Regions from separate parts of the Afipia felis ATCC 53690 genome, predicted to be linked through region 1. Evidence: riboswitches for the same ligand, from Rfam matches in the RefSeq annotation. Region 1 holds a riboswitch; the other holds the start of a gene.
The links. A riboswitch is a leader RNA that binds a small molecule or an ion and turns the genes downstream of it on or off. The one in region 1 is predicted to bind S-adenosylmethionine.
Positions count from the first base shown of each region.

Region 1 (7,054 bases):
ACGATCTCGCTGACGGCGCAGACCGCCCAGCAATTCGCCACCAAGACGCCGCTGACGGCGAAACTGAGTGAAATCCTCGCCGTTGCCCAGATCTACGATCCCACCCGTGTGATCGCGGAATTCAAGGGGCCGGTCACGGTCAGTGAAACCGGGCAACAGCCGTTCGCAACCGCCAACTGGAGCCTCGGTCACGCCAGCGCCGCAGGTCTGCCGACGCTGCCCAAACGCATTTCCATGGAGTTCAACGATCCTGTCATCGAGCGGATCGTGTCGGGGGTGACTGCGCCGTTCTTCAGTGCCAAGCACGCGGAGTGGCACGTCCGGCTCGTCGAGGGTGAGCTCAACGATCATCCGGTGATCGAAAGCGTGCTGCGCAGCGAGGGTGCGAGCGTGCAGGGTGTCCATCCCGTGCTGGAGGCGCCATTCGACGAGACGGTTCATGTGAAGCTGCGGGGGCTCAACGATTTCGCGCCGAAGTCATGGCCGGAGCGGTTTCGTGAGATCCAGGCCAATGGCGGCGGCATCGATGTTACCGAATCGCGCATTCAGCAGGGCGATACAGTCGCAGTGGCTGCGGGCACGCTCAGCCTGACGCCAAGCGGTCATCTCGACGGCCAGTTGCAGATGACGATTGCGGGCTTCGAGAAAATCGTTCCGGCGCTCGGTCTTGAGAAGGCTCTCGCCGAAGGCGCGCCGCCATCGAATGTCGCGCCGGGCGTCTCGACGCAGGAGGTCAACAAGGTGATCGATTCGCTCGACCGGATCATTCCGGGTCTCGGCAAGGTCGCGCGTAAGAACGCCAATGCGGGACTGATCGCAGGGCTCAACCTGATCGGCCAGCAGACGACGCTCGAGGGCCGCCCAGCGCGCGCGATCACACTGCGCTTCATGGATGGCGCGCTTCTGCTCGGGCCGCTGCGCGTGGCGCAGACCCCGGCGCTGTTCTAGGCCGCAAAATTATTTCGACGGCGCCGGCGCGGCCGGTTTGGAATCCTGCGGCAGCTTTTCCAGCGGGCGACCGAAATTGGCGCCGGATGAATCCTGCCCAAGGTTGACGATGCCGCGGCGGATCGCCCGCGTGCGGGTGAAATGGTCGAACAAGGCCTCACCGTCACCATGGCGGATCGCGCGGGTGAGCTTCGACAGATCCTCCTGGAACGTACCAAGCATCTCCAGCACCGCATCCTTGTTGGCGAGGAAGATGTCGCGCCACATGGTCGGATCGGAAGCTGCGATGCGGGTAAAGTCGCGGAAGCCGCCCGCAGAGAATTTCAGCACCTCCGCCTCCGTCACCTTCTCCATGTCCTCGGCGGTGCCGACGATGGTGTAGGCGATCAGATGTGGCAAATGGCTTGTTACCGCGAGCACCATGTCGTGGTGATCGGGCGACATCGTCTCGACGTTGGCGCCGATGGTGCGCCAGAGCGTTGCGAGCTTTTCGACCGCGGCCGTGTCCGCGTCCGGCAGCGGCGTCAGAATGCACCAGCGATTGATGAAGAGTTCGGCAAAGCCGGAGTCGGGACCGGAGTCCTCGGTGCCAGCGACAGGATGCCCCGGCACAAGGTGAACGGTGTTGGGCAGATGCTTCGCCATGTCACGCGACACCGGCCCTTTGACGGAGCCGACATCGGAGATGATGGCGCCTGCCTTGAGATGTGGCGCGATTTCGGCGGCGACGTCACCACATTTTCCGACAGGCACGCAGACGATGACGAGATCGGAATCCTTCACCGCCTCGAGATTGTTCTGCGCCACGCGGTCGCCCAGTCCGATCTCGGCGGCACGTGTGCGGATAGCGGCGGCCGCATCCGTCACGACCAGTTCGTTGGCGAGGCGCAGCTGCTTGATCGCGCGCGCGATCGACGAGCCGATATGACCAAGCCCGATGATGGTGATGCGATTGAACTGGATCGTGCTCAATTTGACCCCATGAATTCGCGCAGGGCCTCGACCACGAGGTGGTTGGCTTCCTCGGTTCCGACGCTCAGTCGCAGTGCTTGCGGCAGCTTGTAAGCCGTGACCGCGCGCAGGATCAGCCCGCGCTTGGTGAGGAAAGCGTCGGCATCCGCCGCAGTCTTGCCCGGCGTGGTGGGAAAGTGGATCAGAATGAAATTCGCCGCGCTCGGCGTCACGGTGAGGCCGAGCCGCGCGACTTCATCGGTCAGCCAGGCGCGCCATTTTTCATTATGCGCCTGCGCCGCCCGATAGTGTTCGGTGTCGGCGAGCGAGGCGATAGCCGCCTGCATCGCGGGGCCGTTGGCGTTGAACGGATCGCGCACGCGGTTCACCACGTCGATCAGGTGCGACGGCCCGAAGATGAAGCCGAGGCGCACGGCGGCAAGGCCGTGAATCTTCGAGAAGGTCCGCGCCATCACTGTGTTGTCGGTCGCCTTCACGAGTTCGACGCCTGCTTCGTAATCGGCATTCGAGCAGAAATCGGCGTAGGCGGCATCCAGCACCAGCAGCACCTGCGGCGGCAGCTTTTCGCGCAGCCGCTTCACCTCGGCGGCGGTCACGTAGGTGCCGGTCGGGTTGTTCGGATTGGCGAGCCAGACGATCTTCGTGCGCGGCGTGACGGCCGCGAGTATCGCATCGACATCGGCGGTAAGGTTCTTCTCGGCCGCAACGACGTTGGTCGCGCCATTGCTCATGGTCGCGATCGGATAGAGCAGGAAGCCGTGGGTGGTGTGAATCGCCTCGTCGCCTGGACCGAGATAGATGTTGGCGATGGTGTGCAGCAGTTCGCCCGAGCCGACGCCGCAAACGACGTTGGCAGGATCAATATTGAAGCTACTACCAATCGCCTCGCGTAAAAGCCGCGCCGAGCCGTCCGGGTAGATTTCCAGTCCGCCCGCAGTCCGGCTGAACGCCTCTACCGCCTTCGGTGAAGGGCCGAGCGCCGCCTCGTTCGCCGACAGCTTGAACACGCGCCCATGTACGCCGGCGCCGCTTTTGCCGGGGACGTAGGGCGCGATATCAAGGATGCCGGGTTTCGGCACGGGGCGGGACATTATTGGCTCCAAAGAATTCAAGGCGCGGCGGTGCCGGGCGTGGGCACCCTATAGCGCGTTGCGTGGCCGCCGACGAGGGTGGAAGAGCGCACGGATGCGCCGGCATCCGTCAAGGCAGATATGATCTTTTCGACCCCGTCGGTGTGAGCGACTGAGACTAGCAAGGCCGCATTGCCCGACGGGTTATCCGCAACCGCCAGCACGTCGGACAGCGGGGAGAGGGCGCGGGCCGCGGCCGGGCTCCAGCCGCTGACATGCAGGCTCCAGGTCTCGATTTCGGTGACGAGCGCATCGTCCGCCACGCGGGAGATCACGAACACCGGCATCGCGGCCGGATGGTCGGCACGCTCAATAAAAGGCAATCGCGCAATGATTTTCGGTGAGCCTGGCTGTTCGAGCGCGCTCCACCACGGCGTCTGGCTCGATGTTGCCGACACCAGCGCGAGGTCGCCGCGCGATTTCGCTACGGCGTCGACGGCGGCGCCTGCATTGAAATGAGCGAGAAACGGCACGGTGAATCCGAAATGGAAGCGTGCGCTGTCGCGCATCGCGCTATCGCCTGATGACAGATCGGCATGAACGGAGAACGGCGCTTGCACGTAAGTGAAGGTCGAGATGATGACGCGCCAGATGCTCTCCACCGTATCAAGCGGCAGAATGCCGTGATGGCGCGTTGCGAGACGACGCATCATGTCTGCCTCGCGCGCGGGCCGAAATGCGGAGCCGACCTCCTGAGTCTGCTTCACGCGGATCAGGCGGTCGATGATGTCACCGCGCCGCATGAGGAGCGTGTGCACCTGCTCGTCGATCGTATCGATCTCTTGGCGCAGATCCTGAAGGGAGACGGATGAAGGTGTATCTGACATGAGAACAGCTTTCGCAACGATGCGTTCTGATTAGGAAAGACGGTGCCTGAAAGCAAAGAAAACCTTCATGCTTAATGCAGTTTGGTTTCCGCTGGCGTCTTGACGGGCCTCGGGTGCAGGACTATTTTTCCCTTGTTCCGTGGTCATTTGAGCCGGCCGGCTTGCAGCCACGTTAAAGAATTCGCTAAACAGGCCGGGGACATCTGGATCCCGGCCGAACGATTTGGTTCAGGCCGGTTTTTTTGGGCCTGAAGGTCTGGAGATACGATGTCCGATGTTGCGAGCCGACAACCGGCCGGCAAAAAGACCATTCTCAGCGAGGAGCGCGCGCGCGAGGCGGACCATCCGTCGTCGCAGCTTGTTGTGTTCGGCGTCGACAAGCCGCTGCATCTTGATTGCGGCGTCGATCTCTCCCCTTTTCAGATCGCCTATCAAAGCTACGGCACTCTCAACAGCGACCGCTCCAACGCGATCCTGATCTGTCACGCGCTCACCGGCGATCAACACGTGTTCAACACGCATCCTGTCACCGGCAAGCCGGGCTGGTGGCAGACGATGGTGGGACCGGGCAAGCCGATCGATACCGACCGCTATTTCGTGATCTGCTCGAATGTCGTCGGCGGCTGCATGGGCTCGACCGGGCCGTCCTCGACCAATCCCGCAACCGGCAAGCCGTGGGGGCTGGATTTTCCTGTCATCACCATTCCAGACATCGTGCGCGCTCAGGCGATGCTGATCGATCATCTGGGCATCACCAAATTGTTCGCCGTGGTCGGCGGCTCGATGGGTGGCATGCAGACGCTGCAATGGGCAACGGCCTATCCCGAACGGGTGTTTGCGGTGCTTGCGATTGCTTGCGGCGCGCGCCACTCGGCGCAGAATATCGCCTTCCACGAACTCGGCCGTCAGGCGGTGATGGCCGATCCTGACTGGCGACAGGGACGATATTTCGAGCACGGCACGCATCCGCGCCGTGGCCTCGGCGTCGCGCGCATGGCCGCGCATATCACTTATCTGTCGGATGCAGCGCTGCATCGCAAGTTCGGACGCCGCCTGCAGAACCGCGACGAGCCGACCTTCTCGTTCGATGCCGATTTCGAGGTGGAGAGCTATCTGCGTCATCAGGGCTCGTCCTTCGTCGAGCGCTTCGACGCCAATTCCTATCTCTATCTGACCCGCGCGATGGATTATTTCGATATCGCGGCGGATCATGACGGTGTGCTGGCATCGGCGTTTCTGGGCATCAGAACTCGCTTCTGCGTCGTCTCGTTCACCAGCGACTGGCTGTTTCCAAGCTCGGAGGCGCGCGCCGTGGTGCATGCGCTGAACGCGAGCAGCGCGCGCGTCTCCTTCGCTGAAATCACCACCGACAAGGGACACGATGCATTTCTGCTCGACGAGCCAGAATTCTTCGCGATCTCGCGCGCATTCCTGGAATCGGCCGCGAGTACGCATGGCCTGAATACGGTGAGTTGATATGAACGCGCCCGAATTGTTCCGCCCGACAGCGCAACTTCCGAAGATCGACGGCGTTCGCGGCGATCATCTGCTGGTCGCCGAGATGGTCCCGCCGGGCTCCAAGGTGCTTGATGTCGGCTGTGGCGAAGGCGACCTGCTGCAACTGCTGGAAGCACGCGGCATCGATGGGCGCGGCATCGAACTGTCGCGCGAGGGTGTGAATAGTTGTGTAGCCAAGGGCCTTGCGGTGGTGCAGGGCGACGCCGACACCGACCTCGACAATTATCCCGACGATTCGTTCGACTATGTGATCCTGTCGCAGACGCTGCAGGCGACGCGGCAGCCGCGCAAGGTGCTGGAGAATCTCCTGCGCATCGGCAGCCGCGCCATCGTCTCGTTTCCGAATTTCGGTTACTGGCGGATGCGGCTGCAATTGCTGATCAAGGGTCAGATGCCACGTACCGAGAACCTGCCGGCGACGTGGTACGATACGCCGAACATTCATTTCTGCACCATCAAGGATTTCGTCCAGCTTTGCGACGAGATCAATGTTGGGATGGAACGTGCGGTCGCACTGGACCTTAACGGAAGGCCCTTGCGGCTCAATGCGCCGTGGTGGTTCTGGAATATGTTCGGCGAACAAGGTGTGTTTCTGCTCACCCGGCGCAGTTAATCTACGCGGCAAAAACAGGGTATTTCCGCGATTCTTCCGATTTTGATCGCTGGAAGTGACCACAGCATGCTCGTGTAGCGAATACCTGCCATGCACGCGTGAATCGTGCCGTTTTCTCGCCACATCGAAAGGGGTCTTACGCGCCATGTCGCGCTGCGTGCGCGCAAGTATGCGTAAGGAACCTTCGAAGAATGAAACGACCAACTACTCGTCCGCCGTTGCGTCTCGCAGCTTTCGTCATGTGCACCGTTGCGGTTGCGGCGTTCTCCAATCCGGCTGAGGCGCGTCCGCGTCATCACGCCAGGCATCACGTCAGCCACCATCACAGCTACAAGCATCACGCTCATCGCCATGTGCGCCACAGCGCGCGCTGGGGTGCCTTCCGTGCACAGGCGCAGCAGTTCGGCGAGACCAACGCATCGATGGATTCCTCCGGCGGTTTTGGTGGTGGCTTCGGTGGCTCCAGCGTCGTGGCGGAAGCCCGCAGCTATATCGGCAGCGGCAATCCCACCAACCGTGCTCGTCTGTGGTGCGCTCGCTTCATGAACATGGTTTTGCAGAAGACCGGCCATAAGGGCACAGGCTCGGATATGGCCAGCTCGTTCGCCCGTTACGGTCATCGCGTTTCGGGTCCGCAGGTCGGCGCGATCGCAGTGATGAGCCGTCGCGGTGGCGGCCATGTCGGTGTCGTCAGCGGCATCGATGCCAAGGGCAATCCGATCATCATCTCCGGCAACCACGGTCACCGTGTTGCCGAGGCGACCTATTCGCGCGGGCGCGTCTACGCCTATGTGATGCCGTCCAGCTAAAGAATATCGATCGTGTCGCCGGGAGCCACATCGCCCCCGGCGACGACCTCCGCATAGATGCCGCAATGGGTGTGATCGAAACGGTCCATCAGCGTCTGCGGAATGTTCATGTCTCTCTCCGCGGTGACGGGGTCGACATTGGTCGCGGCGCAACGCACGATGTTGCGTGTGACGCGCAGCCGGACATCACCGGCGCGGATTTCCCTTCCCATCAAATCAAGCTCGTGCCAGGCGGGC
Region 1 covers NZ_KB375270.1:3,520,527-3,527,580, forward strand. Annotated here, with positions in the region: gene HMPREF9697_RS16825 (DUF2125 domain-containing protein) at 1-948, shown strand, start outside; gene HMPREF9697_RS16830 (prephenate/arogenate dehydrogenase family protein) at 958-1,920, opposite strand; gene hisC (histidinol-phosphate transaminase) at 1,917-3,011, opposite strand; gene HMPREF9697_RS16840 (chorismate mutase) at 3,029-3,877, opposite strand; SAM riboswitch at 4,007-4,086, shown strand; gene metX (homoserine O-acetyltransferase MetX) at 4,145-5,353, shown strand; gene metW (methionine biosynthesis protein MetW) at 5,355-6,008, shown strand; gene HMPREF9697_RS16855 (TIGR02594 family protein) at 6,200-6,817, shown strand; gene HMPREF9697_RS16860 (MOSC domain-containing protein) at 6,814-7,054, opposite strand, start outside.

Region 2 (7,054 bases), 1.1 Mb from region 1:
GAGGGTTTCCGCGACATTTCCCGCGCCGACTGTCCGTTGAGCGATCCCCAACTGCGTTATGCCGCGCAGCACCGCATGCTGCCGCTCGAGCGGCCCGACGGACTTTACCATGTGCAGGCCCCGCTCGGCTTCGCCGCCCGGCGGATCGCCGCCCTGTGCGCCCGGCAGGCGCGGCCGCGCATTCGGCTGGCAACGCGCGCGTCGTTCGACCGCTATCTGATGCGCCACGATGCACTTGTTCATGAGGCTGCCGAAGGCCTCGCCCTGCAGATGCCCGAGATGTCGTGTGCGCCGCTGCGTCGCGACGACAGCAGAAAGCGTCGCTATTTTCTGCGCCTGCTCGGCTTCACTGCCGCTTTCCTTCTCGCGCCCGTTCTCATTATGCAGCTTACCGGTGCGGTGCTCGCGATCTGGTTCCTGCTGTTCAACAGCCTGCGCCTTGCCGGCTCCTTCGCGGGCCAGGCGCGAGAACCACCACTCGACCGCCTGCCCGACGAACGTCTGCCGGTCTACACCGTGATGGCCGCGCTCTATCGCGAAGGCCGTTCTGTCCCGCATTTGCTGCGCGCGCTGGCGGCGCTCGATTACCCTCGCGAAAAACTCGACATCAAATTGTTGCTGGAAGCCGACGACCGTGAGACCCGGAGCGCCATCGCGCGCCTCGATTTGCCACCGAACGTCGAAATCCTGTTCGTGCCGCCGTTCGGTCCGCGCACCAAACCGAAAGCCCTCAACGCCGGACTGCCGTTCGCGCGCGGCGAGTTCGTCGCGGTGTTCGACGCCGAGGACAGGCCCGACCCATCGCAGCTTCGCGACGCGCTCGACGCCTTCCGCCGCCACGGCACTGACATCGCCTGCGTGCAGGCGAGCCTCTGCATCGACAACAGCGCCGATAGCTGGCTCGCCTGCATGTTCACCGCCGAATATGCCGGGCAGTTCGACGTGTTCCTGCGGGGTTTCTCACAATTCGGCCTGCCCCTGCCACTCGGCGGATCGTCGAACCATTTCCGAACCGCAATCCTGCGCCAAGTCGGCGGATGGGACGCCTATAACGTTACCGAGGATGCCGATCTCGGTTTCCGGCTGGCGCGGTTCGGCTATCGCGCGGTGATGTTCTGCTCGACGACCTATGAGGAAGCACCCGCCCGCGCGGGCGCATGGCTGCGGCAGCGCTCGCGCTGGATGAAAGGCTGGATGCAGACGTGGATCGTGCATATGCGCTCGCCGCGACAACTGATCCGGCAAAGCGGATTCGCCGGATTCTTCACGCTCAACCTTCTCGTCGGCGGCAATGTCATGACCGCGCTTGCCTACCCCGTGCTGATCGGCGCGTGTCTCGTAGAAATCAGTCTCAATGCTGCTGGCAGCACGGCACTGGAGATGTTCTCCGGGCCGTTCGTCGAGTTACATTTTGCAACTATTGCCGCAGGCTATCTTTCAACCGTGGTCGTGTCGCTGATCGGCCTCGCGCGCCGAAGGCTTCTGCATCATGCCTGGGTACTGCTGCTGACGCCGTTCTATTGGGCGTGTCTTTCGGCTGCGGCCTGGCGGGCGCTGCTGCAACTCATCCGCGATCCGTATCACTGGGAAAAGACCGAACACGGCCTCGCGCAACATTCGCGCCTCGCAGCACGCACAATGACGAGCGGTCAGAAATAGCGCTTGAGATCGGCGGCTGCCTGTTGCGGCGTCTGCTTCAGGTTGAACGGCACGACAAAGCGGCCTTCGCGATCCAAGAGATAGACCGCAGCCGTGTGGTCCATGGTGTAATCGCCGTCCTTCAAGGGAATCTTCTTCGCATAAACGCGATATTCCTTGACCACCTTGGCCACCGCCTCGGACGAACCGGAGAGACCTTTAAGGTGCGGATCGAAGCTCTGCAGATATTCCTTCATCACCGTCGGCGTATCGCGTTCCGGATCGACCGAGATGAAATAGGCGTTGACGCGATTGGCATCCGGCCCCATCGCGCGCAGCACCTCCGACATTTCGAACAGCGAGGTCGGACAGATATCCGGGCAATGGGTATAGCCGAAGAACATCAGCGTCGGCTTGCCCTGCAGGTTCTTCTCCGTGACGGTCGCGCCGGTCTGGTCCGTCAACTGAAAAGGACCGCCGATCGACGAAGCGGGCGTGCTGGTCCGAAATCCGCCGACCAGAAAAAGAACACCCATCAACCCGATTGCAAGGCTGACGACGAAGGCGGCAATGACGACGCCCGGCCGCGTTGAACTTGTTGCCATAGGAACCTGAAGAATTGGAATCCTGACAGCGGAGATGCTGTTCCCGTTCAGATAGCCATGAAAGACCTCATGGGCAAGCAAACCGCCCGCGCATGAGGCATGCAGCGATCACATCATGGCGAGGCAAGATGCCGCTGTCGCAGCGTCAGCGAACCGCCGCGGAAGCGTGAGCGTCCATGTAGCAGGGTTTGTACATCGACGTCAGCTGTTGTCCGCGCAGGAAAATCATCCGTGGCTTCAACCCACCATGCCGCGCGATCCAGCGTCGGATCGAGGCCGGATACATCCGGTAGAGCATGTGGGTGGCCTCGACGTTGGTGACCGGACGGCCACCCGCGCCCGGGTCCCACGCGGCGTGGAAGCCGAGGCTGGCGCGCGATGTGACGCAGATGCGATCATGCGGAACAGCGCCGAGCACGATGGTGCAGGCGGACGCGCACAAACCGTCGATCACGACCGTGTCGCCGGAGGTACGGATGCTCTGGTATTTGTCGACATAGGTGCCGATGCGCCCGCCGCGATCATCAGAGATGCGGACCACCGCATGGCTCGCGGTCAATCCAGCCAGCAGCAACACGCCCGCCAACAATCCGGTCACGAATCTCATCGTCGCGTCCCCCACCCGGCTGCGTCGCCAAATTTGGCTGTGTCACCAAGGCATCGACAGCGTGTTGCGAGTCCGGAGTTTTGTCCAGATCGATGCGCTCAAGCGCGAATGATTTCGATGTGGTGTTGCACTGTGGATGCAGTTCGCGGGAACTGCGTGACTAAAGCATCACGGCGGGAACACAATGAGAGACTGGAGCGGGCGAAGGGAATCGAACCCTCGTATGCAGCTTGGGAAGCTGCCGTTCTACCATTGAACTACGCCCGCGAAGTCCGTTCCACCATCGCCCAACCGCTCGCATTTTGCAAACGCGACAATTGCAAACGTGACAACAATGAGACGACGGCGACGTTAACCAAACGGCGTCAGGTGGGCGCGCGGAAATGTTTGGAGAGCTTCAGCCCCTGCCCCTGATAGTTCGAGGCGATGCGGGTGCCGTACAGCGTATCCGGCAACGCCAGCATCTTCTCATAGACGAGGCGGCCGACGATCTGGCCGTGCTCGAGAATGAAGGGCACTTCACGCGAGCGCACCTCGAGCACCGCGCGGGATCCCTGTCCGCCCGCGCCCGCGTGGCCGAAGCCGGGATCAAAGAAGCCCGCATAGTGAACGCGGAATTCGCCGACCAGCGGATCGAACGGTACCATCTCGGCAGCGTAGTTCGGCGGCACCTGCACCGCTTCCTTTGACGCGAGAATGTAGAACTCGCCGGGATCGAGAATCAGGCTGCGGTCCGGCCGGGCCTGGATCGGCTCCCAGAAATCCTCCACCGCATAGCCGCCGCGCCGGTCGATATCGACGACGCCGGTGTGGCGCTTGGCGCGATAGCCGACAAACCCGTCCGAGCCCTCGCCCGACAGATCGACGCTGACCGCGACACCGCCGGTGAGATCGGCGTTCTCGCAATCGACGAGACGCTCGCTCTGATGCAGCGCCTCGAGTTCGTCATTGTCGAGCAGCGGCGCGCCGGTGCGGAAGCGGATCTGCGACAGGCGCGATCCCTGACGCAGCAGAACCGGAAATGTTTTCGGACTGATCTCGGCATAGAGTGGGCCATGATAGCCCGCGCCGATCATGTCGAAACGACGCGTGCCGTCCGCGATCACGCGGGTGAAGACATCGAGACGTCCGGTCGAGCTCTTCGGATTGGCCGACGCCAGAATCGAAGGCGGCAGCGCGAGGCTCTCAAGCAGCGGCACAATATAAACGCAATTGGTTTCGAGTACCGCGCCGTCGGACAGATCGACCTCGTGCAGTTTCAATTCGTCGATGCGCTCGGCGACCGTGGTGTCCGGGCCGGGCAAAAAGCTGGCCCGTACCCGGTAAGCCACCTCGCCCAGACGCAGATCGAGGCTCGCCGGTTGGATCTGGCTCTCCACGAACGGAAATGCGGGCAGAATCAGGCCGTCTTCTTCCATGGCCGCGATCATGCGATCGGGCAGAATACCGTTGGCGTTGGCTGGGAGAGAGAAGGCCAAATCCGGTCCCCTCAGGATTGAGCTATGCATAGAACCCTACCCCGTTATCCGATGGGTTGCTTGACGGAAAGAGCCGTGCGGATTAAGCCTCAGACTTATCCCGTGGTGATTTGGGCCGGCCGGCTTGCAGCCACGTAAAATAAGTCGCTAAACAGGCCGCGGACCTTGCGCCCCCGGCTGTTGGATTTTTTCCAGGCCGGTTTTTTTGTGCGCCTCGCTGCCTGGCGGGACGCCATTGGAGGTCCATAATGTCCGACGCAAAAAGCGCCCCTGATCTGTCCCGCTACCGCCCCGAAACCCGCCTCGTCCATGCCGGAACGATCCGCTCCGAATTCGGCGAGATGTCGGAGTCGCTGTTTCTGACGCAGGGGTTCGTCTACAAGAGCGCTGAGGAATGCGAGGCGCGCTTCAAGGGCGATCTTCCCGGCTTCATCTATTCGCGCTTCTCCAACCCAACCGTGGCGATGTTCGAGCGCCGCATGGCAGCACTTGAAGGCGCCGAAGCCGGGCGCGCTTTCGCGACCGGCATGGCGGCGATGACCACCGCGATGCTCGCGCCGCTTCAGGCCGGAGATCACGTCGTCGCTGCAAAGGCGCTGTTCGGCTCCTGCCGCTACGTCATCGAAACGCTGCTGCCGCGCTACGGCATCACCTCCACGCTGGTGGACGGCCGCGATCTCGATGCGTGGCGCAAGGCGATGCGCCCCAACACCAAAACCCTGTTCCTCGAAAGTCCGACCAACCCGACGCTCGAAGTTGTCGACATCGCCGCAGTCGCCGATATCGCCCATCAGGGCGGCGCGCGTCTCGTGGTGGACAATGTGTTCGCGACGCCGCTTTGGCAGAGTCCGCTCGAGCTCGGCGCCGACGTGGTGGTTTATTCGGCGACCAAGCACATTGACGGACAGGGCCGCTGTCTCGGCGGCATTATCCTGTCGTCGGAGCAATTCATCATGGAGCACATCCATAATTTCTTCCGACAGACCGGACCTTCGATGTCGCCGTTCAATGCGTGGGTGCTGCTGAAGGGACTGGAGACGCTGGGAGTGCGCGTCAAGGCGCAGACCGAAAGCGCGGGCAAGATCGCCGACGTGCTCGCCGCGCATCCGAAAGTGACACGGCTGATCTATCCGGGCCGCGCCGATCATCCGCAGGCCGATATCATCAAGAAGCAGATGCGCGCCGGCTCGACCATGATCGGTTTCGAGGTGAAGGGCGGCAAGGCGGGCGCATTCCGCGCCTTGAACGCTTTTCAGGTCGCGTGCATCTCCAACAATCTCGGCGACTCCAAGAGCATCGTCACCCATCCCGCCACCACAACGCATCAGCGTCTGACGCCGGAAGAACGCGCCGAACTCGGCATCAGCGACGGCTTCATCCGTCTCTCGGTCGGCCTCGAACACGTCGACGACCTGATCGAGGACGCGCAGGGCGCGCTGGAGAAAGTGTAAGCGGCACTCCTCGCCGGACAACAAAAAGCCCGCCATTCCGGCGGGCTTTTTCATTCGCGTCACATTGGTCGAAGGCTCATCACGCTTCCCGGCCTCTCGGCCCCCGGTTCGGCCCTGGCCTGGTCGACCGATTTGATGATGGTGTCGCCGAGCAACTGGGCGAAACAGGCATAGCCCCAATCGTTCAAGTGCAGTCCGTCGGAAATCGAGAAGCTTTCGAACGGCAGTTTCTCGTCCTCATGCCATTGCCGCATCACCTCGAAGCGCGGGAAGACCGAAACATGACGCAGCCGTCCAACATCGCGGATCAGTTGCACCATCTTGTTGGCGCCTTCCTTCTTCGCGGTCACGGCGGGCACGTATTGCGGATCGATCAGCACCACGTCGGCACCGGTGGCCTGTATCTTGGCGACGCCGGCCTCCACCATCGATGCGACGCCTGAGGAATCCTCGCCGCGCACCACTGTGTTGGTGCCGAGCTGCCAGATCACGAGGTCAGGATTGGAATCGAGCACGCTCGATTGCAGGCGCTGGACCATCTGCGGCACCTCCTGACCGCCCATGCCCCGATTGATGACGCTGATGCGCGCCCGGGGATATTTCCGCCGAAGCTGTTCGGCGAGGCGGCTCGGATAGGTGTAGGTGGACGATGTCGTGCCGTAGCCCGCGGTTGATGACGATCCCAGCGCCACGACGGTGATCGGTTCTCCCGCGTTGAGCTTGCGCGCCACGCGAGGCAGCGAGGCGGAGACCGCACCTGCGCCTTTCGGCGGCAAGCATGGAATGCGCGTAAGGATATCGCCGGCCCGGCTCGCGGCATTCCGCGCCGCTTCGATCGCCTTGCCGGTCAGGCCGGGCTTGGCCGGAGCCGCATCGGCAGTTGGCTGCGTTTCCGGCTGGCTTGCCGAGGTCTCGCCCGCAGCGAGACACGGCGCGCCCGCAAGCACCCCGAGAAGCCCTGCCGCAGCGAGCAGCCTGGTACCGCGCCGATACATCGTCAGCGTACCCCGAGCTCGGAAGGGTTGATGTGAGCCGCCTCGATCACAAGCTTGGACAACGCGCGCCCGAGGCAATCATGCACCCGCGCGGCGACGCCGATGCTGTGCGCCTGTGCGAACAGGTCGAAATCGCCCGCCTCGCTCCAGGCGCGCATGATCGCAAAACGGTCGAACAGCGGCGCACCGTGTTCCTGCGCCACCACGCGCAGCGTGTCGTTGTAAGTGGTAGCCGCCAGTACTGTTTCCATGCGCGGGCTGTATTGCAGGTTCATCAGGA
Region 2 covers NZ_KB375270.1:2,452,679-2,459,732, forward strand. Annotated here, with positions in the region: gene HMPREF9697_RS11595 (glycosyltransferase family 2 protein) at 1-1,659, shown strand, start outside; gene HMPREF9697_RS11600 (SCO family protein) at 1,650-2,243, opposite strand; gene HMPREF9697_RS11605 (PCRF domain-containing protein) at 2,389-2,850, opposite strand; tRNA gene HMPREF9697_RS11610 (tRNA-Gly) at 3,044-3,117, opposite strand; gene HMPREF9697_RS11615 (2'-deoxycytidine 5'-triphosphate deaminase) at 3,216-4,358, opposite strand; SAM riboswitch at 4,421-4,500, shown strand; gene HMPREF9697_RS11620 (O-succinylhomoserine sulfhydrylase) at 4,577-5,779, shown strand; gene HMPREF9697_RS11625 (SGNH/GDSL hydrolase family protein) at 5,839-6,774, opposite strand; gene HMPREF9697_RS11630 (SGNH/GDSL hydrolase family protein) at 6,777-7,054, opposite strand, start outside.
Region 2: it holds a riboswitch for S-adenosylmethionine, as region 1 does, so the genes downstream of both, HMPREF9697_RS11620 (O-succinylhomoserine sulfhydrylase) here and metX (homoserine O-acetyltransferase MetX) in region 1, are expected to answer to the same signal.